Regions from separate parts of the Paenibacillus sp. FSL W8-0194 genome, predicted to be linked through region 2. Evidence: riboswitches for the same ligand, from Rfam matches in the RefSeq annotation. Region 2 holds a riboswitch; each other region holds the start of a gene.
What was found. Region 2 has a riboswitch for cyclic di-AMP ahead of MKY58_RS27465 (ubiquitin-like domain-containing protein). Riboswitches for the same ligand answer to the same signal wherever they lie in the genome.
Positions count from the first base shown of each region.

Region 1: another riboswitch for cyclic di-AMP. It lies ahead of MKY58_RS12055 (APC family permease); the one in region 2 lies ahead of MKY58_RS27465 (ubiquitin-like domain-containing protein).
Region 3: another riboswitch for cyclic di-AMP. It lies ahead of MKY58_RS19355 (alpha/beta hydrolase); the one in region 2 lies ahead of MKY58_RS27465 (ubiquitin-like domain-containing protein).
Region 4: another riboswitch for cyclic di-AMP. It lies ahead of MKY58_RS10950 (3D domain-containing protein); the one in region 2 lies ahead of MKY58_RS27465 (ubiquitin-like domain-containing protein).

Region 1 is NZ_CP150205.1:2,696,480-2,702,103, reverse strand. Features, by position in the region: gene MKY58_RS12065 (GNAT family N-acetyltransferase) at 2-574, opposite strand; gene MKY58_RS12060 (DUF1961 family protein) at 783-1,199, opposite strand; gene MKY58_RS12055 (APC family permease) at 1,226-3,049, opposite strand; cyclic di-AMP (ydaO/yuaA leader) riboswitch at 3,189-3,351, opposite strand; partial or broken gene MKY58_RS12050 (cardiolipin synthase) at 3,541-5,066, opposite strand; gene MKY58_RS12045 (helix-turn-helix domain-containing protein) at 5,316-5,624, opposite strand, start outside.
Region 2 is NZ_CP150205.1:5,945,314-5,950,937, forward strand. Features, by position in the region: gene MKY58_RS27450 (AbrB/MazE/SpoVT family DNA-binding domain-containing protein) at 67-321, opposite strand; gene MKY58_RS27455 (HD domain-containing protein) at 633-1,913, shown strand; gene MKY58_RS27460 (TatD family hydrolase) at 1,981-2,751, shown strand; cyclic di-AMP (ydaO/yuaA leader) riboswitch at 2,966-3,189, shown strand; gene MKY58_RS27465 (ubiquitin-like domain-containing protein) at 3,460-4,638, shown strand; gene rnmV (ribonuclease M5) at 4,792-5,340, shown strand; gene rsmA (16S rRNA (adenine(1518)-N(6)/adenine(1519)-N(6))-dimethyltransferase RsmA) at 5,342-5,624, shown strand, end outside.
Region 3 is NZ_CP150205.1:4,247,312-4,252,935, reverse strand. Features, by position in the region: gene MKY58_RS19370 (helix-turn-helix transcriptional regulator) at 1-481, shown strand, start outside; gene MKY58_RS19365 (helix-turn-helix transcriptional regulator) at 483-704, opposite strand; gene MKY58_RS19360 (hypothetical protein) at 659-1,066, opposite strand; cyclic di-AMP (ydaO/yuaA leader) riboswitch at 1,430-1,631, shown strand; cyclic di-AMP (ydaO/yuaA leader) riboswitch at 1,704-1,864, shown strand; gene MKY58_RS19355 (alpha/beta hydrolase) at 2,037-2,861, shown strand; gene MKY58_RS19350 (helix-turn-helix domain-containing protein) at 2,935-4,374, shown strand; gene deoD (purine-nucleoside phosphorylase) at 4,510-5,220, shown strand; gene MKY58_RS19340 (NupC/NupG family nucleoside CNT transporter) at 5,276-5,624, shown strand, end outside.
Region 4 is NZ_CP150205.1:2,447,832-2,453,455, forward strand. Features, by position in the region: gene MKY58_RS10930 (alpha-glycosidase) at 1-718, opposite strand, end outside; gene MKY58_RS10935 (transporter substrate-binding domain-containing protein) at 1,032-1,838, shown strand; partial or broken gene MKY58_RS10940 (amino acid ABC transporter permease) at 2,005-2,658, shown strand; gene MKY58_RS10945 (amino acid ABC transporter ATP-binding protein) at 2,645-3,367, shown strand; cyclic di-AMP (ydaO/yuaA leader) riboswitch at 3,550-3,704, shown strand; gene MKY58_RS10950 (3D domain-containing protein) at 3,733-4,368, shown strand; gene MKY58_RS10955 (polysaccharide deacetylase family protein) at 4,456-5,277, opposite strand; gene MKY58_RS10960 (NADH:flavin oxidoreductase/NADH oxidase) at 5,495-5,624, shown strand, end outside.

The sequences.
Region 1 (5,624 bases), 2.8 Mb from region 2:
GTCATAAAAGGCTAGGCAACTTCTCGTTTGGATCACTCCATTCATCTTTTAAAAGACCATAATAAACCAGATCGTCATACTCGCCGTTTTTTAACACGTGCTGCCTTAACGTTCCTTCGTATTTCATTCCCAATTTCTCCATCACCTTTCCCGATGCAGGGTTATTCCCCAAGTGACGGGCAAATATACGGTTTAATTTCAGTTGCTTGAATGCATAGTTGACGATTCCTTTTGCTGCTTCCGTGCAGTATCCTTTGTTTTTGTATTCTTTACCGATCCAATAGGACAATTCCCCATGATGAAATTGGTTATGGATTCCTATGCATATGGCGCCGATTACATCGCCGTTCTCTTTATGTACAATCGCCAATTCAAGCGACCGGTCCCCGTTGAAATTGTCCGCATGCGTACCGATCCATTTTTCGGCGACGCCGTCCTCATATGGATGCGGAATGTATAAAGTCGTTTCGGCCACATACGGATCCCCCGCAAATTTTTGGACCGCCGGGGCATCATCTAAAATAAAAGGCCGCAATACGAGTCTTTCTAACGAAATGGTCGGCAATGTTTTCATTGGCAACTCCCCCTTTTACCTTCTTCATGCCGCATGGCCCCCTTCCCTTTAGACGCACGCGGCGCGCTTGCATAATTTAATCGATTATACTTCAACAACCGAGGGTTGTGGAACGAATTATTCGAAATGAAAAAAAGAGGAGGCCGCGAAACATCATTGGCGCGATGTTCATGTACAGCCTCTTCTGATGATTATCTGTTATAGTCCCCTATCCTTCCCGTTTTTCGGCATATACGGCGACATTCGCGTATTCGCCGATCAAAGGCGCCATCTGGCGGAAACCGAGCTTGCCGCCTGCAAGCGGAGGTCCGTACGTTTCGCCGTCGTCCTTCCACGAAAAAACCGGAAGGTCGTTAACGGCAAACGTAATGCATGGTCCGTTTTTTACGATCAGCATTCGGTAGGGCCTGGCCGCATCCATGACGCCCGGAATCGGGTCTGCGCCCTGCGCGACCAGGTGAAAACCGTAGCTTTTCCGCAAATTGCACGTGTGAAATTTCCGCTCCTCCGCCCATTTCCTCCGGAAATAGGAGACATGGAAGGCGTTGATTTCGCCGTGATGATACTGGTCGTATTCGCCCGTACGCGGCTTGATCGAAGGATCGAACAAATCCCGGCCGTCCAGACGACGACCGGGTTCTTCAGGTCCATTTATTTTTTCAGATGGTACGGAACAGTCGTTACGATAACGTCTTTGCGATACAGCAAATACGTGCGAATCATCAAACTCGTTTGGTTATGCAGCAGGTTTTGCCAGCTCCGCTTCGGTATGAACTGGGGAATGACGACCGTCACCTGATAATGGGACTCGCTGGCCTTTCGATGAACCATATCGATGAATTTGCTCAGCGGATGTATGATGCTCCGGTAAGGGGAAGGCAACGTTACCAGCCGGACGTCCGGCCGCCACTTCTTCCATTTTTCTTCGAAGCGTATTTCCTCTTCCTTTTCAAAAGGGATGTATACGGCAATGATCTGGTCCGCCGATAAGGATTGCGCATAATTCAACGAATGTTCAACCACGTGCGTGATGCCCGACACCGGGAGGATGACGACGTTTCCTTCGATCGGAACCGCCGGTTCGCAGGTCGACAAGCGAAGCTGCTCGCCTACCGCTTCATAATGCTTCTTGATTCTGTGGAACAAATAAACGATCAAAGGCAAGAATATTAACACCGGCCATATTTGCGGGAACTTGGTCACGAAAAACATGACCGATACGGTGAAGCTGATGAGCGCGCCGATCGCATTGATGATAAGTTTCGTCACCCAGCCTGCGGGTTTTTCCCGCACCCATTTCACGATCATCCCCGTCTGCGACAACGTAAAAGGAATAAAAACGCCTACCGCATACAGCGGAATCAAATGCTCCGTTTGCCCGTGGAAGGCAATAATCAGCACGATCGAAAGCAGCCCAAGAAAGATGATGCCGTTGGAATATCCGAGGCGGTCTCCCCTTACCGTAAACATTCTGGGAATGAACCGGTCTTTGGCAAGATTCACCGCCAGCAGCGGAAAAGCGGAATACCCCGTATTCGCCGCCAAGATCAAGATCAACGCAGTGGTTCCTTGAATGATAAAATACATGAAATTGCGCCCGAAGGTTTCCTTGGCGATTTGCGATACGACCGTTTCCTGCGCATTCGGGGAGATCCCCAAATAATAAGCCATGAACACGATGCCCGAGAAAAGCAGGGCCAGCAGAATGCCCATGGCCATTAACGTTTTGGCTGCATTTTTAGGGGCCGGATCTTTGAAATTTGGTATCGCGTTGGATATCGCCTCAACGCCGGTCAGCGCCGAGCTGCCCGATGCAAAAGCTTTTAGCAGCAGAAACAAGCTGATCCCTGCCACCGGCGTGCCGACTGGCGTATGCAGGTTAGGTGAAACCTGGCCGGTCGCGATATGGTACAGCCCCACGCCGATCAAAATGAACATCGCCAGCGCGAATAAGTACACCGGATACGCCAAGATGGAAGCCGACTCGGTGACGCCTCTCAGATTCAGGAGCGTAATGAGGATAACAAACGTGACTGCGATCGCCACCGTATGCTCATGCAGCACGGGAAATGCCGACGTGATGGCGTCCGTTCCCGCCGAGACGCTCACCGCCACGGTCAAAATGTAATCGACCAACAGCGAGCCGCCGGCCACCAATCCAGGATATATCCCCAAATTTTGCTTGGATACGACGTATGCTCCCCCGCCATGCGGATAAGCGAAAATGATTTGGCGATACGACAGAATCAACGCCGATAATAAAATAAGGACCCCGATTCCTATCGGAATCGAATACCAGAAAGCCGATGCGCCGACCGTGATCAGCACCAGCAGGATTTGCTCGGGACCGTAGGCGACGGAGGATAACGCGTCCGAGGAAAGTATCGCAAGTGCCTTCTTTTTGTTGAGCTTTTGTTCTCCCAATTCCGCAGATTTCAGAGGACGTCCAATGAGGAGCCTTTTTAACGCTGCCATCGTGTCATTCACCGCCACTGTTCAAGTTAAAGTTCCATGAAAGTATCCTTATTGTTTCCCCTTTTGGCCCAATTGGGCACACCAAAAAAAGCCACAGGAAAGTTGGGCTTTCCCGCGGCTTTCAAAAGCGCACGACAAATCCTTCTTTCATAACGCCTACGAGGTTAGCTGACGGATTCGGGATTGAAAGTATCCCTACACTCGACCTGCGAACATAATCAAGTGATTCACCCCTGGGACGAAGTTCCCTTCCTCCCGTTGGTTCCCCCGCTTCTGGATACAGAATTAAGCGATCAAGGAAAATGACAATTCAGGGTCACAAGTTCATTTACGAATGAAATCATACTCCCGTTGGATACTTACTGTAAAGAGGCAAAGAATCATATTGTAGCGCGAAAACGGGCAAATTGAATCCATGGCATCGCTTGCAACGGCTGCATCCTGTTTTTTTCTGGCCGTAGCCATGGTTCACGCCTGTTTTCGGCCGACGCTTAGAGCAGCGGCGAAATAAGCCTCATCAGCGATTCTGAAATGCGTTTCAGAATGCCTCGTTTCTGGAAGGAGTCCCAAGCGATGCGGACGGAGTCCTTGAAATCCTGCTCAAAATCGCGTTTGATGTCCAGCACGGTTTCGGATTCGTAAAGCACCGCGGCAAGCTCGTAATTCAGCTCAAAGCTGCGGATATCCATGTTGGCCGTACCGATCGATGCGATTTCGTCATCCACCAGCACGATTTTGGCATGAATAAAGCCGTCTTTGTAATGGTATATAGAGGCTCCCGCCTTAAGGAGGGGCGTAAAGTAGGATTGAGATGCCTGGTCGCTGATCACGCTGTCGCTTTTCCCCGGGTACAAGATGCGTACATCGATGCCTGCCGCCGCGGACAACCGCAGCAATGTTAATGTTTCCTGATCCGGTATAAAATATGGCGTGGCGATCCAAATCGATTTTTTTGCCGATGCCATGATGGCCAACAGCGCGTTGCGTATGCTTGTATCTTCCGAGCTTGGGCCGCTGGCCACGATCTGAACGGCCCCATTCGCCGGGACCCCCTGATCCGGAAAATATGACCTGTTCATGTAAGCGTCCCAAGAGTAATGGTTTTGGCCGCTGGTTGCGTACAGCCAGTCTTCCAGGAAAATGGCCTGCAGTTTATAGAGCGCCTTTCCTTCGATTTTCAAGTGGCTGTCGCGCCAGACCGGAAATTTTTTGGAACGGCCGAGATATTCGTCGCCGACGTTCAGCCCGCCGGTAAAGCCGACCACGCCGTCAACGATGACGATTTTGCGGTGGTTACGGTAATTGACCGTTTCAAGAAGCCAAGGCGAAAAAATGGGATCAAACTCGACGACCTCGATGCCGGCATCTTTCATCGGCTGCAAAAAGCGTTTACGCAACCCGTTGCTGCCCAATCCGTCAAAAAGAAAACGTACGATCACGCCCGATTCGGCTTTGCGGATCAGCGCGTCCCGAATGGCGGTGCCGATGCGGTCCGAACGATAAATATAATACTGGATATGGATATGGTGCGCGGCCTTTTCGATGGCTTGCAAAATTTCCGAAAAGGTTTCGTCGCCGTTGATCAACAGCTTGGTTTCGGTTTCCGTTGCTGCCGGGCCGCCGCCGAACCTTTCAATGACCTTGATGACATATTCCGACCTCTCGCTTAACAAAGACAATGGGGCCAAATTCAAACGCCTGCCCGCCAAAATCTCCCGGAACAGCTTTCTCTGTTCTTCCGCCCGGTGCAGATGTTTTTCCGTCTCCAGCGGCTTCTGCCAAAAAGCAAATACAACAGCACACCTACCGCCGGAAGAAATGCCAGGATCAAAAACCATGCCAGCGTGCTTTGCGGCGAACGGTTTTCCATAAAAATGATGAAGCCGATGCCTATAATCGAAAGCGGCCATAAAATGCCGATCAGCGTCGACAGGCGGATCACGGACCTGTTCATGACAAATAGGCCGACCAGCACCAGGACTACGACGATCACGATTTGAAAAACGCGGTTTTTCATATGTAGTAAAATTCACCTATTCTCCGATGTATAATTGGGTTCCGACTCATGTGTACGTTCTCATCTTGCTCCTCTCCGCGAAATAATTAGGACATGCTCACTCAAAAATCAAAAACCTGCTGATACACCCTAAAGGAAGCTGCTTATGCCATTTTAAATACTGCATGACGGTATGTCTATACATGCCGTTTTGGCTGCTTGCCTCCCCCCTGCATCATCAAAAAAACGGACAAGCAATCTTGTTGAACGCTAGTCCGTTTCCGTTGGTTCATTGTTCCCCTTATGGAGCTGTTTTCGCTCGACATGGGCCAATCCCCATTGATGCAAGGCTTCCAAAATCGGAGACAGGCTCTTGCCGTATTCCGTGATGGAGTATTCCACTTTCGGCGGGATTTGCGGATAAACGACCCGTTTAACGATCTCTTCCTCCTCCAATTCGCGCAGATGGAGCGTAAGCATCCTTTGCGTGATATCGGGCAGCAATCTTCTTAGCTCATTGAACCGCAAAGGTTGGCCCTGAAGCAAATGATAAAGGATCATCGGCTTCCATTTGCCGAC
Region 2 (5,624 bases):
ACACCAAGGAGATATGAAAAAGGTTAGAATTAACAAATAGAATAATACTATTATATACTAAAAAACTTAATTTGTCACAGGTGTTGGGATTTCCGAGATGCAATCGTGGCAAACAATTTTTCCTTTGAAGTAAGTCACGTTCTCGGCATTGCCGCAAAAGATGCAAGCAGGCTCATATTTCTTGAGCATAATGCGTTCTCCGTCCACGTAAATTTCCAATGCGTCTTTTTCCCCGATGCCCAGTGTGCGGCGCAATTCAATCGGAATAACGACCCGGCCCAGTTCATCTACTTTTCTTACAATACCAGTTGATTTCATCATAACTGATCATTGCTCCTCTCGCCATAGTTTTATAGTGCCATAATTCGACAACGTTCTCTCTTTTATGATATCAATAATACCAACGATTCCCAAAACAGTCAACCTGCAAATTCGTCGCCAAAATGAGAACAGATTGCATGGCACCTGGGATATCACTCATATCAGGATTCTTTTCCCATTATATATCCTTGGTAGGATAATGTCGATTTGGAAATCAATTTTTCTACCTAAAACGACACTATTCGACACACATTGTCGAAAAAAGTTCAAAAATAGTTTAATTTTAAGCTTTTAAAAAGGAGATGAGTCGCATGCATACCTTAAATGAAGAAAAAGTGTTCAAGGACCCCGTACATAATTACATTCATGTCCAACACTCCACCATCTGGCGGCTGATTAACACGGCGGAGTTCCAGAGGCTGCGGCGGATCCGCCAATTAGGCACCTCGTATTTGACGTTCCATGGGGCGGAGCACAGCCGGTTCTCCCACTCGCTTGGCGTGTATGAAATTACGCGCCGCATCATATCCCAATTCGAGCGAAGCGGCTACGCGGATTGGCCGAACAGCGAGAAACTGTTAACCCTCTGCGCCGCCTTGCTGCATGACCTGGGACACGGACCCTTCTCCCACTCGATCGAAGAGGCGTTCCGGATGGACCACGAGGATTGGACCCGCCGCATTATTCTCGGGGATACCGAAGTAAACGCGATTTTGACCGAGGTGGCCGAAGACTTTCCCGCCAAGGTCGCATCGGTTATCGCCAAGGATTACGAGCACCCGATCGTGGTCAATCTGGTGTCGAGTCCGCTGGACGCCGACCGGATGGACTATTTGCTGCGGGATGCTTATTACACGGGCGTCAATTACGGAACGATCGACATCGACCGGATCCTGCGCATGCTTCGTCCGTACCAGGGAAGAATCGTCGTGAAGGAATCGGGGATGCATGCGGTGGAAGATTACCTGATGTCCCGGTACCAGATGTATTGGCAGGTTTATTTCCATCCGGTGACGCGCAGTTCGGAAATCATTTTGCGGCAGATCTTCCGGCGCGCGAAGGAGCTATACCGGGATAACTACGTTTTTGGCTTCATGATTGACCCGCTTCCGGGGCTTTTCGAAGACCGGCTGACCGTGCAGGATTATTTGAAACTCGACGAAGCGCTCATCCAAACCGTGTTTTCGCTATGGACGAACGAAAAAGACGCCGTGCTGAGCGAGCTTTGCAGCCGTTTTATGCATCGCAGGCTGTATAAATATGTGGAAGTGGAATCGGTGGATCTGGAAATGATCGAAGAGATCCGCCGTGATTTTGAGCGGGTCGGCCTGAATCCCGAATACGATCTCGAGATTGATTTTCCGACGGATCTTCCGTACGATGTATTTCGGCCGGGAGACGAATCCAGCCAAAAGCAGATTCTGCTGCTCGACCGGGACGAACGCCTGCGGGAAATATCGGAGGTGTCGGATATTGTCCGCTCCATCAGCGGCATTCACCGCGGGAAATATCACTTATATTATCCGGGGGCGAAAATGAAAGACGTTATTTCTTCCCTATCCGACCCGGTTTCCCGCATTTTCAAGCGATAACGACAGCGTGATTCACGGATTTGCCCCATATTAATCTATGCTTTATGACATGAAGGGAGTTCCAGACATGAATTTATTCGACACGCATACGCATTTGGACGCGCCGCAGTTCGACGAGGACCGCGAAGAAACCATTCGCCGCGCCGTGGAAAACGGCGTCAGCCGGATGATCAACGTCGGTTTTAACCGCGAAACGATTCCGTCCACGATGAAGCTTGCGGAAACGCATGATTTTATATACGCCGCCGTCGGCTGGCATCCTCAGGATGCGATCACGATGAAGGAAGGGGACCTCGAATGGATTGCATCTTTATGCAGCCATGAAAAAGTCGTGGCCATCGGCGAAATCGGGCTCGATTATTATTGGGATACCTCCCCGAAAGACGTGCAGCACCGGGTTTTGCGCCAGCAAATCGGGTTGGCCCGGGAGCTCGGCATGCCGATCGTGATCCATAACCGGGATGCGCACGAGGATATCGTGAAAATCCTGCGGGAGGAAAAGGCCAGCGAGGTCGGAGGCGTCATGCACTCCTACTCCGGCAGCTGGGAAACGGCCAAGTTATGCCTGAACATGGGATTCCATCTATCCTTCGGAGGGCCGATCACGTTCAAAAACGCCAGACAGCCCAAGGAAGTGCTTGCGCTGGTTCCGATGGACCGGCTGCTGATCGAAACCGACTCTCCGTACCTGACGCCGCACCCATTCCGGGGCAAGCGAAATGAGTCAGCCAACGTTCGTTTGGTAGCCGAGGCCGCTGCCAAGATTAAGGGGGTCGAGGTGGAGGAAATTGCCCGAATCACCACCCAAAATGCACTGGAACGATTTGGAATTAAGTGAAAACGGGAGAAAAACAGCTGAAAAAACGAGCATGAACGAAGCATTAAAGAATTTTAACCAAAAAAACCATGAATATTACAAATTTTTAACCATATATTCAAATAAACGTTGTTGATTCCCGCTTTACAACATGCATCAAAACAGGATATCATCTTTTCAGTGAACTTGGGCTGCTGTAAGCCGCTTCCTTTTTCGGCATCGCGGCAGCCTCCGTGAACCAATCTCGCTGAGTCTTTCGGTCTCGAAAGAGCGGGGGAACCAATACATAGAGCGCGACGGTCCTTTTATACCGACCCGGGCTCGGGATGTATTTGATTTCTTTTCAGGGTCTCAGGGGTGAATTCGGCGCGGTCCGCCATGAGCGGGCTGGCGTTGATCGGGCGGCTCTCTTTCGCCCAAACCCGACAGCTAACCCCGTAAGCGACATAAAGAGAGGGTTTCGTGCATTTACTTTTCCGTCATTCTGACATCCAGGGAAGCCACGAAGGAGACCTCATAAGCTCTTAGCTGGCTTCTTTTGTTTTTGAATAATGGAGAAGGCGTCGTCATACTGTTGTAAAACGGGAGGCGACAAATCATGAAAAAAAGATAGGTTCATGGTGCAAGAACGCATGCTCCTTATGTGTTCTTGTAAAAAATCGAGTATAGCCCGCGTCAAATCATTCATGCGTAACTCTAATGGCGAGGCTATGAAGGAGGATCGAGAAGGTGGGCATTTTCCATCAAGAAGAGACCCATGATTCAAAAATCTCCAGCATGTCTTACGCATTGCGATGGAAGCATGAGAATTTGCGCCAAATCTCTACTGCAGCTATCGTTACGATCGCGGTCACCATCATGATTTTGCTGCTGGTCAACTCATCCACGCGCAAACAGGTGTACCTGGTGGTAGACGGTCAGGTCAAAAAGATTCAGACTCACAAATCCGTTTTACAAGAAATGCTGGATGAGCAGGCAATCAGCCTCAAACCGGAAGATCAAGTCTCCATGCCGCTGAGCGGTTCGCTCCAGAATGGTGACAAAGTGGTGATCGACCGCGCTGCTCCCGTTCAATTGACGGTGGACGGGGCAACGAAAAAGTTGTATACCACCAAAGACACGGTTGGCGACGTATTGAAGGAGTTCGGCGTATCGCTCAAAGAACACGATAAAGTCACTCCGGCTCTGACCGAGCGGGTGACGGGCCAAACGGATATCCGTATCGTGCGCGTCAACAAACAAGTCGTGGACCGCCATGAAAATTTGCCTTTCCGCGTCATTAAGACGGCGGATCCCAGCCTGACGGTCGGCGATAACCGCGTCATTCAGCAGGGAAGGCCCGGCGTGATGGTGCAGCACATCGAAAAGGTATATCATGACGGCCAAATGGTATCCATGCGCATGGTGGGCAAGGAAGTGCAGGCAAAAACGCTGGATAAAATCATCGCCGTGGGCACGAAGAAAAAACCGGCTCCGCCTGTCGTCGTTCAAACAGCGGCCGTTAAATCTTCTTCCACCGCCAAATCTTCATCAGCCGCCAAAACGAAAAAAACCGTAAGCAGCAATAACCGCGTAAGCAAAGCCGGTGTTGATTTCTCATATAAAAAAATGATTCATGTCTCGATGACGGCTTATTCTGCCGGCGAACCCGGAATCGGTACCCGTACCGCGACGGGAACGCGGGTCACGGAAGGCCGCACCATCGCCGTGGATCCGAACGTGATTCCGCTCGGCTGGTGGGTGTACATCGAAGGCATCGGCTTCCGCCGTGCCGAAGACACGGGCGGCGCCATTAAGGGCAATAAGATCGACCTCTACTATGACTCCGTGAAGCGCGCCAACAACTTCGGCCGCAAATCCGGGATGAAAGTATACGTCATCGGTCCCGTGAAGCCGCAATTGAATTAATTTCGTTTTACAATGTCATTCTAATGTTATAGTATTATGATCATGAAAATGTCATGCTAAAGAAGAGGAGCATTCCTCTTCTTTTTGTTGTTTGGATGTCCGAAAACTTACGACGCATGAACGGACGAGCTTTAGGAAAGGGAGAAGCAGGTCATGATCAAGGAAGTCATAGTCGTGGAAGGACGGGACGATACCGTGGCCGTGAAGCGGGCGGTGGAAGCCGACACGATCGAAACCGGCGGTTCGGCGATCAACGGCCGCGTACTGAAGCGGATTGCCTTGGCCCAGGAACGCCGGGGAGTCATTGTATTGACGGACCCGGACCATGCCGGGGAGCGGATTCGAAAAATTATCGCCAGCAAGGTTCCCGGATGCAAGCATGCCTTTATTCCGGAGTCGGAAGCGACGCGGAAAGGGGACATCGGCGTGGAGAACGCTTCGCCGGAAGCGATCCGCAAGGCCCTCTCCCGCGTGCATACGTCCTACGAAGGCGCGGAAAGCCTGATCGATATGGAGGATCTGATGGCTGCAGGGCTTCTGGTGCACCCGGACGCGGCCCGCAGACGCATGGTGATGGGTAACCTGCTCGGCATAGGGTATTGCAACGGCAAGCAGTTCCATAAGCGGCTGGCCGTTTTTCAGATTACGCGCGAGGAATTTGCGGAGGCGTTAGCCCAATTGGAACAGGAAGGGGAAGGTTGACATGCAGCGAATGGACGATATCGCCTCGCCAAGGCGGACGAAGGAAATCATCCAGCGTCACGGTTTTTCGTTTAAAAAAAGCCTGGGGCAAAATTTTCTGATCGATCAAAATATTTTAGGCAAAATCGTGGAGGCGGCGGGGCTGGATGCCTCCAAGGGAGCTTTGGAGATCGGGCCGGGGATCGGAGCCCTTACCGAAAAGCTGGCCCAGGAAGCGGGCGCCGTCACGGCCGTCGAAATCGACCAGCGGCTTATTCCGATACTCCAGGAGGTATTGGAACCGT
Region 3 (5,624 bases), 1.7 Mb from region 2:
GCTGAGGGTGCTGCATGAGCTGAACCTGGACACATGCCTATACGCCAAGCAATTCGCGAGCCGGGCGGGAGCGGGGGACATCGGCGGGATGTGGAGCTACGTTTTTGAGGTCGGCACGTTAATTTGCGAACGGAAACGCTATGCCAATACTTCGCCTTCGCTTGCCGTCGGCAGCGAGCTGCTTCAATTCGTGAACCAGAACTATACCAGCGCCGACATTTCGCTGAAGCAGCTGGCGGAAAGATGCGGCATGTCGGTATCCCATGTCTCCAAAATCTTCAAGGAAGTGTCCGGCATCAACTTCTACGACTATTTATGCCGGCTCCGGATGGAAACGGCCAAGGAGCTGCTGCGGGAGAAAACATTCGGGATGGACGATATCGCCCGCCGGGTAGGGTACGAAAACGTCTATTCCTTCAAACGTGCTTTCGTGCGGTACGAAGGCATCAAGCCGGATGAATACGTGGAATCGGCGATGTGAATCAACCGCTCGCCTCGTCCATCTGCCGGCAACGATATTGGGCCGGCGTCATGCCGGTCGCTTTTTTGAAGGCGGTAAAAAAATGGCTTTTCGTCTGAAACCCGGCTTGCTGCGCGATTTCGGCAACGCTCATGTCGGTCTCCGTGAGCAATTCCTTTACCTTTTCGATCCGCATATTCAAAATATAATTGGACAGCGACATTCCGTAATGGTCGAGAAACAATTGACGGGAATATTTGGCGGACAACTCGATGTGGTCGGCGATGCTTCGACGGATAGTCTTGGATCGTGAATGTGGTATCGACCGAACACCAGAAACAGCCCGTTCAAAAATACGGTGTTCCATGTGACGCGCAGCCAGTCATTGGTTGAAAAGAAAAACTCGAAGTTTCTCCATCCTACCCATTGACTTCCCAATAGACCGTCTGAAAGCCGGTAATTCTGAAAGGCAAGCAAATGTCCCAGCATCGGCGTATACGCAAAGACAAGCAGGAACAGCATGCCGGGAAGCGCAAGCAGATACAGATAACGGTTCTTTGCGACCTCATGGATAAATCCGTGATGTCCTCTTTTATTGTTGTTCAATCATTCACCTCCCTGCGATCCATGGAATGAAGATGCCTTATGACACCATTATCGTAGCAGCGGTTCAAAGGCTTTGAATAGTTCTGATTGGTACGAAGGAGTTCTTATATGGCTGATGGGGAGGTATTCATTTTTCCCGCCAAGTTCTGTATCGATCTCGGAAGAGCGCCTGGTTATAACAAGATGAACGTTGTATAAATCAAGGAAACGGAAGCTATCGGTTGTAAATGAATGATTGGGCAGGATCAGGGGCCGGAAACCGGCAAAAGCTATAAAAAAGGCCATGAATTCTATTGTAACCAACCTTTACAGTTCGTCGGCTCAGGCGTATATTCAACTCATTATGAAAAATCTTTGGTTCATGAATGGATTACGCTGAATTTTCAATCGCGAAAAGCGGGGGAACCACATCGGCACCGGCATGCATTCCGAGTCTTCATGGATATAGCCGGCTGCTTGGGGTGAATCGGATGAAGAGGCTGCCTTGGATCAGCTTTCCGTCCGTAGGGCAGCTCTCACGGCCCGAATCCGACAGCTAACCTCGTAAGCGTCGCTAGGAGAGAGGAGTGAAACTGTGAGTTGTCAACGAGCACAGGGTATCCGCTCTGTGTTTTTCTGTGCGAAAAAATAACATGAATGTCTATGATCGCTGAATTTCCGTTCCGGCGGAAAACGGGGGAACCGGCCGTGACAACCAACCGTTCGTCACATGGGGTGAATCTTGAAATCGCATTCGAGTAGGGCTACTCTTGGTCCGAATCCGACAGCTAACCTCGTAAGCGTGAGAAGAGAGGCTGCTTTTATACATGCCAAGCAAGGTTTATTTTGCCTTGCCTGAAGAAGCATGGAAAGAGGGTTCCTCTTTCCGTGCTTCTTTTTTTGACATGAGCATTTTGCCGACGTTAACGAATGTTCGACCCACATATAAAAAACACATCGACAGACCATGCATAGCGGGAGGAGAAGGAAGTTGCCTAACATACAAGTGAATGGAACGTCGCTATATTACGAGACGCATGGCAGCGGGGTGCCGATCGTCTTTATTCACGGACATCTTTCATCTCATCATAGTTTTGAGCCTCAAGTGGAATATTTCAGCAAAAGGGCGAAGGTCATCGTCCTCGATTTGAGAGGTTACGGCAATTCGGGTAAATTGAATGTGGAAGTCGAGGAAATCGTCGACACCCAGTGCAGGGACCTGAAAGAGCTGCTGGATAAGCTCGGCTTGCCGAAGGTAACGCTGGTCGGCTGCTCGAGCGGCAGCCTGCTGGTGCAAAAATTCGCGGAAACCTATTCGGACCGCGTCAACGCGCTTGTGCTGGTGGACAGTTATTTTTACGGGCCGTGCGGCCCTTTCGGCACGAAAAACGGCATCTGGAAGCTGCTGGAGGCGTGCAGCTGGATTTCCTATTATCTTCCTGCCGAGTTTTTTCTCCGGTCGCTGCGCGTAACGTATCACAGGTGGATTCCGGCCTACAGCATTTTAAGGAACGAGCTGTTTCATAAACGGCCGACCGAGTCGATCAAACAACGGATGGCGCTGCTTAAGGCGGATATCGATCCGGTGTTGTCCCGGCTGCGGATGCCGGTGTTATGCGTGGCCGGCAGGCAGAGCGAATGGTTCGTCAACCAGATGAACAAGGCCGTGGAGCGGTTCGCCTGCGCCCAGAAAGCGGTGATCGAGGACGCGATTTATCCGAGCCATTTGTGCCAGCCGCGGGAATTTAACCGCATTTTGCTCAATTTTTTGATCGACCAAAAGCTTTTCCGGATGGAGCAGCAGCATTCGGGCTGAAAACGGCTTCCGCCGGCAACAATGAGGGATGTGCCGCTAGGGTCGGCGGAAAGCATCCGGCAAAGGTGATGACATGAATAAGGAATACAGACAGCTGAAATCGCTGCTGAAGCTGCTGGACCGGGAAGAACGGTGGTTTACGTTCGCAGAGGTGGAAAGCGAGCTGGGCGTATCGGACAAATCCGTCCGTAAGATCGTCGAGTCCGCCGTCCCCCTGCTGCCCCCGTCCATGCAGATCGAGGTATCCAGGGGGAAGGGCATCATGTTCCGCCGGGACCGGCATGGGACAAGCATTCAGGAAGTTTTGGAACCGCTGCTTCGGGAAACGCCGTATTTCCGCCTGATGCAGCGTTTGTTCATGCATGACGGCAACACCTCCGCCGAGGAGGTAGCGGAAGAGCTGTATATGAGCTTTTCTTCGTTCAAAAAATGGATCATCCAGCTAAACCGGGACGAACTGCGCCCGTTTCAGCTGCGGATCACGTATTCGGCGCCGGCGCTGAAAGGAAACGAAATCCACGTGCGCTATTTTTTATGGAAACTGTTTACCGAGGCTTATCCTTACACCGGATGGCCTTTTTCGAATGCCGATTACGCGCGTCTGGACGGCTGGGTGGCCGAGATCGAGCGGGAAAACGGAATGATTTATTTTTTGAACGCAAAACGGAGTTTGTCGTTCCTGATCGCGATCGTGCTCGAAAGGGTCAAGCAGGGGCACCGGGTTGCGCTCAAAAGCGGAAGCTACGCATGGGAACGCCATCCGTTTTTCGGGCCGGTCCTGAAGATGTCGGAAAAGCTGGCTGCGGCGTACGGCATCGTGTTGCCCCGCGAAGAGGTTTATTTTTTGCAGTCGATGTTCAGCTTGAGCCAGTATCACGGCAAGGACGGGTTCCCTGTATTCGGGGGAAGGGCCCTTGCTTCAGAGCAGGAAGACGATGCAGAAAGCCGGATGTCCGGCCTGCTCATTTCGATTCTGGAAAACGCATTTCCGGCGCTGAACGCCAGCTCCCGTTTTCTGGCCGAAATCCGGGAATTCATGGACAAGCTGCGCATCGATAACGCCATTCCCGAGCTGATGGCCGTCTCGCACAGCCACCTGACCAGGTATATCCGCGACAAAGAGCAGCCGATCTATGCGGCGGTATCGGAATGCATGCGGCAATGGCAGCGGAGTTTTCCCGAGCTCATGTACAACGACTATCATTTGACCAAACTGACGTTTATGGTTAGCGCAAGCCTCCGTTATAAAAGCAAAAAGGCGTTTTTGATCATCGGCGAGGAGTTTTCGGTGCGCCATTACGTCGCGAACCTGATCAAACGGGAAATCGGGGACGACCTGACGATCGAAACCTCGATTTTGCACGGGCTGACCGATGACATCATCCGGGAGCAGCAGATCGATTTCGTGATCAGCACGATGCCTGTCTCCTTGACGAGCGTGCCGACCGTTCTGATTTCGACCATTCCGACGAAAAGGGACCTGGAGAACATCCGCCAGGAGCTGATGTCGTAAATAGCATGGTCCTTTTTCTTCCGTTTCCAACGGCAGCATTTGGGCTAGTTTCGGCCGCGGATTCCCTTTAAGATGACTACTGTAAGCGATCACAGAAACATCGCTCGCGAGTTTAATCCAAAGGGGAAATGCAACATGAGTATTCATCTGGGAGCCAATGCCGGAGACGTCGCGGAACGGGTGCTGCTGCCCGGCGATCCGCTGCGCGCCAAATTCGTGGCCGAACATTTTCTGGAGAACGTTCGGTGCTACAACGAGGTCAGGGGGATGTACGGCTTTACCGGGTTGTATAAAGGGGTTCCGGTTTCGGTGCAGGGGACGGGCATGGGAAATCCGTCGATGAGCATTTATGCTACCGAGCTGATCCAGGATTACGGGGCGAAAAAGCTCATCCGGATCGGCACCTGCGGCGCGATGCAGAAGGAGCTGCAAATCCGCGATCTCGTGCTCGCGCAGGCGGTTTCTTCGGACAGCAACATGACGGAGAAAATTTTCCTCGGCTGCAACTATGCGCCGTCGGCGGATTTCGGCCTGCTGATGAAAGCGTACCAGGAGGCCGTTCGCCGCAGCGCTAACGTGTCCGTGGGCAATGTGTACAATTCCGACGAGTTTTACAGGGAGACGATGGCAAGGCTTCATAAATTCATGGAGTTCGGGGTGTTGGCCGTCGAGATGGAGAGCACGGCGCTGTATACGCTGGCCGCCAAATACGGGGTTCGGGCATTGACGATCCTGACGGTGGGAAGCCAGCTGCTGACGGGCGAACGCTCCGCGCATAAAGACAGCGAGCAGTCCTTTAATCTCATGGCGGAAATTGCGCTGGAGACCATTATAGCGGACGCGTAACGCTGTAGATCCGGAAAATATTGTGATTTAATTCACAAAAAATGGGGGAGACATCATGAAATATGTGATCGCTCTGATTGGACTTGTCGTCGTGCTCGCGCTTGCCTGGCTCGTCAGCTCGGATAAGAAGAACATCAAATTCCGTCCGATTCTCGTCATGATTGCGCTGCAGATCGTGCTCGGACTGATTTTGCTGAAGACAAGCATCGGGGAATTTTTGGTCAGAGGTTTTGCCGACGGCTTCGCGAAAATTTTGAATTTTGCGAACGAAGGCACGGATTTCGTGTTTGGCGGCATCGTCAACGAAGGCATCCATTCGTTTTTTTTCCACGTCCTGATGCCGATCGTGTTCATGTCGGTGCTCATCGGCATTTTGCAGCATTATAAAATCCTGCCGTTTATCA
Region 4 (5,624 bases), 2.6 Mb from region 2:
ACACGGCGTCGAGCATGACCCGGATGCCTTTGGCGTGGCATGCGTCGACCACCCGCTTGAGCAGCTCATTGTCCCCAAAGTGCGGGTCGACCTGCTTATAATCGACGATGTCGTATTTGTGGTTGGACGGCGACTTGAACAGCGGCGTAAAATAAATGGCGTTAATGCCCAGGTCCGCCAGATCGTCCAGATGGTCCAGCACCCCTTGGAGGTCTCCACCGAAGTAGTTGTCCGTTTTCGGCTTGCCGCCCCAGGCTTCGGTTCCCGGCGGATCGTTGCGCGGGTCGCCGTTCGCGAACCGTTCGGGCATGATTTGATAGAACACGGCATCCTTGGCCCAATCCGGCACTTTGAACACATCGATTTCATGTATGTACGGGAATTCGTAATATCCACCCGGCGGAGGCGGACAATTGCGGTAAATGCCGCTGTCGACCATGTACACCGTTTCGGAGCCGGCCGAAATGCGGAACCCGTAAGATAAACGTTTGTATTTGGGTTTGACCGCCGCCTCCCAATAATCGAACATTTCGTCGGAGGCCGCCTTGTCCATCGTAATTTCAAAATAGGTGGCCTTCCAGTCGTATTTGTCCCCGGTCATTGCGACGACCGAAGTCACGTCGTTTTTTTTCGTTCGGAATCTCAAATGAATGGTCCGCGGATCGTAAGCATAAGCCCACTTGTTGCGGGGCACGTGGTATAAAGCCTCCAATAGCATGACACTGCACCTCCAATAAATCCTCTATATGCTGCCAATCATGCGGTCGGTCGTAACGGTAGTATGCTCCGAAGCATGATTCGGCAATGTATCATGTAGGTTAATTACCAATCTAAAGTCGAAATGAAACGGATAGGTCCAAGTGTCTGGAAATATATTGTAATTAGATGAAATTACGTGAAAATACATTGCATAAAAATGCAGTTTGTTGTACGATAAAACATGTTTTCTGAAAGCTGATTGCGACATGCCATCAAGTCCATACTAGCGTTAATCCAATCAAACAAAGACAAAGAACAAGGGGAGATAGATCATGAAAAAATGGGGTATTTTAACGGTATGCCTGGTGTTGGCGGGAAGTTTGATCGCCGGCTGCGGCAATAAATCGTCCGAGCAGGACGCCGGCCAAACCGGCAGCAAAACGGAAGGGAAAACGATCGTTCTCGGAACAAGCGCCGATTTTCCGCCTTACGAATTCCACAAAATGATTGACGGCAAAGACCAGATCGTCGGTTTCGACATCGAAATCGCCAAAGAAATCGCCTCCGACATGGGCGCGACGCTGGAAGTGAAGGACATGGATTTCAAAGCGCTGCTCGGCGAATTGTCCACGGGCCGCGTCGATTTCGTCATTTCCGGGATGACCCCGGACGAAACCCGCAGAAAACAGGTGGATTTCTCCAACAACTATTATAAAGCGCAGCAAGCCGTCGTCGTCCGCGAAGCAGACAAAGACAAATACAAAACGATGGACTCGCTTAAGGGCGTATCCTTCGGCATCCAGACCGGTTCGATCCAGGAAGATATCGCCAAATCCATTCCTGGGGCCCAAATCACCGGCCTCGGCAAAATCAACGACATCATCATGCAGCTGAACTCCGGCCGCGTCGACGCGTCTATCATGGAAAAGCCGGTTGCGGAAGCTTTCATTAAAAACGTCAAAGGTCTGACGATTGCCGAAGCCGTGCCGGAATACGAAGAAGACGGTTATGCCATCGGCGTGAAAAAAGGCAACAAAGAGCTTCTCGACCAGATCAACAAAACGCTGGACCGCCTGAAATCGGAAAACAAAATCGATCAATTCGTATCCGAGGCAAGCGACCTCGCCGCGCAAAAATAAATTCGGCGACATAATAAATAGGCACGGAGGAAAAATATGCGGAAGCCATTTCCGCTATTTTTTCTGCCCCGGGGTGCCGGCGGCATGTCGAATCTATGAGGGATTCCGTGCTGCTTAATAGGCTCCGGTCCCAGTAATATAAGGAGGAACAGACCGTTACATGGACATTTTTAATATTTTTTGGACGTATCGCTCCTATTTCTTCACGGGAGTTCAATACACGCTGCTGCTTGCGGTCATCGGCGTTTTTTGCGGTTTTATACTCGGCATGCTGGTTTCGCTGCTGCGGATGTCCCGGATTCGGGTTCTTCGCTTCATCGGATCCATCTGGGTTGAGTTTTTGAGGGGAACGCCGATGCTCGTGCAGCTGTTCATCATCCATTACGGGCTCGTCTCGTTCGGCATCAAATTTTCAGCCATTGAGTCGGGCGCGATTACGTTAACGATCAACAGCTCCGCTTATTTGGCGGAAATTTTTCGGGCGGGCATTCAAGGCGTCGACAAAGGGCAGGCCGAAGCCGCCCGTTCGCTCGGGATGAGCAAAGCCATGACGATGAGGCATATCGTCCTTCCACAAGCTGTTAAAAGCGTGCTGCCGGCGATCGGCAACGAATTCATTACCATTATCAAAGAATCTTCGATCGTGTCCTTTATCGGGGTCGGCGATTTGATGTATCAAGCCGGGGCCGTCAACACCATCACGTATGATTACCTTAAACCGCTGCTGATCATCGCCGTGATTTATTTCATCATGACGTTTTTGCTTTCCAAGCTGCTTGGTTTGTTCGAAAGGAGGTTGAGAACGGATGATCACCGTTAAAGATCTGCATAAATCGTACGGAAAACTGGAGATTTTGAAGGGCGTCGACATCGAAATCGCGAAGGGGGAGGTCGTCGTCGTCATCGGCCCGAGCGGATCGGGGAAAAGCACCTTCCTCCGCTGCCTGAACTTGCTGGAAGTTCCCACGAGCGGCGAAATCATGTTTGAAGGCGAGTCGATCACCGGAAAACGGCATAACATCAACCTGACCCGCGAAAAAATGGGCATGGTGTTCCAGCAGTTTAACCTGTTCCCGCATAAAACGGTGCTGCAAAACATTACGCTGGCTCCGGTCAAAGTGAAAAAGATGCCGCAGGGCGAAGCTGAAAAAATCGCGATGGACCTGCTGCGGACCGTCGGGCTGGAAGACAAAAAGGATGCTTATCCTTCCCAGCTTTCCGGAGGGCAGAAGCAGCGGATCGCCATCGCGCGGGCGCTGGCCATGCAGCCTCACGTGATGCTGTTCGACGAACCGACGTCGGCGCTGGATCCCGAGATGGTCGGCGAGGTGCTCGAGGTCATGAAAAAGCTTGCCGAAGGCGGCATGACGATGGTCATCGTGACGCACGAGATGGGCTTCGCCAGAGAGGTCGGGGACCGCATTATCTTTATGGACGGCGGTAAAATCATGGAAGAAGGAACGCCTGCCGAGGTGTTCAACAATCCGCAAAATCCGCGAACCAAAGACTTTTTGAGCAAGGTACTATAGAGATCCCATATTTTCAAGCTTCGGGCTTCGTTTGCTGCCCGGGGCTTTTTTTGTGCGATTGTAACTTTTGCTTCATTTTTTTCGAAATCTTTTTGCGCGAAAACGCCTTGATAATGGCACTTTTTTGGTGGGAGATTGCAATTTGGTAACATTTTCATGCGCACAGGTTACAAAATTGTGATATATTGAATGAGCCAAAACTTTGGAACGAAAAGTGCGGGGGACCATTTCCACCGTGAATCACCATGTTCACTTGGGGTGAATCGTATTCGATCGTAGGGTTGTCTCCTCAATCCGAACCCGACAGCTAACCTCGCAGGCATGAAGGATTTTAAGGAGGAACTATGAAAAAGAGATTTATGAAAATGAAGTTTTTTGCAGCGGCGCTGGGCATTGCATTGGCGGTACAGGCCGTGCCGGTCCATGCGGATTCCGTCCATGTAGCCAAGGAAGGCGACACTTACTATACGCTTTCGAAACAATACGGCGTGAACCTGAACCAATTGATGAACGCAAATCCGAACATACCGGCAACCAACATTTACGCCGGATTGAAGCTGAACATACCTGCAAGCGAAACGATGAAAGCCTATGCCGATCCTGCTCCGGTGGCGATTTCAGCATCGCTTAACGTCGATTCCGGCGAAAAAGTCGTCGAAGCTTGGGGCAAGACCTTCGCTTACAACAAAACGCTGAAAGTCAAAGCGACGGCATATTCCTCGGCCGCCAGCGAAAACGGCAAATGGGGAGCCGTCGACTATTTCGGGAACCCCTTGGAGCTCGGCACGATCGCGGTCGACCCGTCCGTCATTCCGCTCGGCACGAAAGTGCTCGTAACGGGGCACAGCTTCCCGGGCCTTCCGAAAAAAGCATTCGTGGCGACAGCCAGCGATACCGGCAGCGCGATCAAAGGCAACCGCATCGACATTTTCGTGCCGGGAAGCCCTCAGTCGGTCAGCAACTTCGGTTTCCAGGACGTCGAACTGTATTTCATTAAATAAGATGGCATCCCGTCATCTGCCAATATACCGGAACGCTAAAACAGCCTCTGCGATGAATTCGCGGAGGCTGTTTTGCGGTTGAAGCCGTCATTTGTCTTTTTGGATTTTCAGCAGCTTCGGCACGGTCACGAACGTGTATCCCTTTTGCTTCAGTTCTCGAATGACTTCCGGCAAGGCTTCGATTGTTCCGGTCAAATCGGAAGTGCTTCCGCCTCCGGCATGCTGCAGGATGATGGAGCCTTGCCCGGCCGCGGTCATGATGTTTTTTTTGACGGTGTTTTTGCCGATGCCTTTCCAATCCAGCGAATCCACGTTCCAGTTCACGATCTTGTATCCTTCCCGCTTGGCCCAGCGCAGCTGGCTTTCGGTAATGTCCCCGTAAGGCGGCCGGATGAGCTTCGGCTTGTAGCCGGTCAGGCCGTACAAAATGTTTTCCGTTCGGATGATTTGGTCCATGTATTCGGACATGGTCAACTTGTGGAACTGGGGATGGTTGTAGGAATGATTTCCGATGACATGTCCCTCCCGCACGATGCGGGCGACAAGGTCGGGGTGTTTTTTGGCCCGGCTGCCGACGACAAAAAACGTCGCTTTCACTTTGTTTTCGGACAAGATGCGGAGCACCTGCGGCGTAAACCGGGGATCCGGGACGTCGTCGAACGTGAGGGCGATTTGCTTGACGCGGGGGCCGTGGATTTTGAACGTATCCGGATATTTTTTGATCAGCTGACCCAAGGTCAGCGTCTGGTTCTCCTGTCCTTTTTCCGCCCGGCTGGTTGCGCCGGTTTCCTTGGCGGGATGGGAGGGAGAGGGTTCTGTCAGCTTTGCCGCTTGAAGGCCGGGGTCTGGGCAAAGGAGGCTGATCAGAAGCAGCCCCAAACAGGCTTTGCCGAGATAGGCGTTTCTCATAACGGTAATCGGCTCCTTTCGGCGGTGTGCTCATAAATGAAACGGTCTCTACTGTTATGTCCCGAATTGGAAGGAATTATGATGGATGGGCCAAATCCATGCCGCATATTGCCAACATTCCGGGCCGAAGGTGTATAATAATGTGTGCAAACTTGTCCTGTTGAGCAAGATATAGGCATAACCACAAGACTAAAGCTCGCTGAAAGGAGACTTAAGCATGGCGGATTTATTTACACCTTACGTATTAAAGGGATTGTCATTAAAAAATCGGATCGTGATGCCTCCGATGTGCCAATATTCGGTACAGGCTGAAGATGGCGTTCCTAACAACTGGCATTTTGTGCATT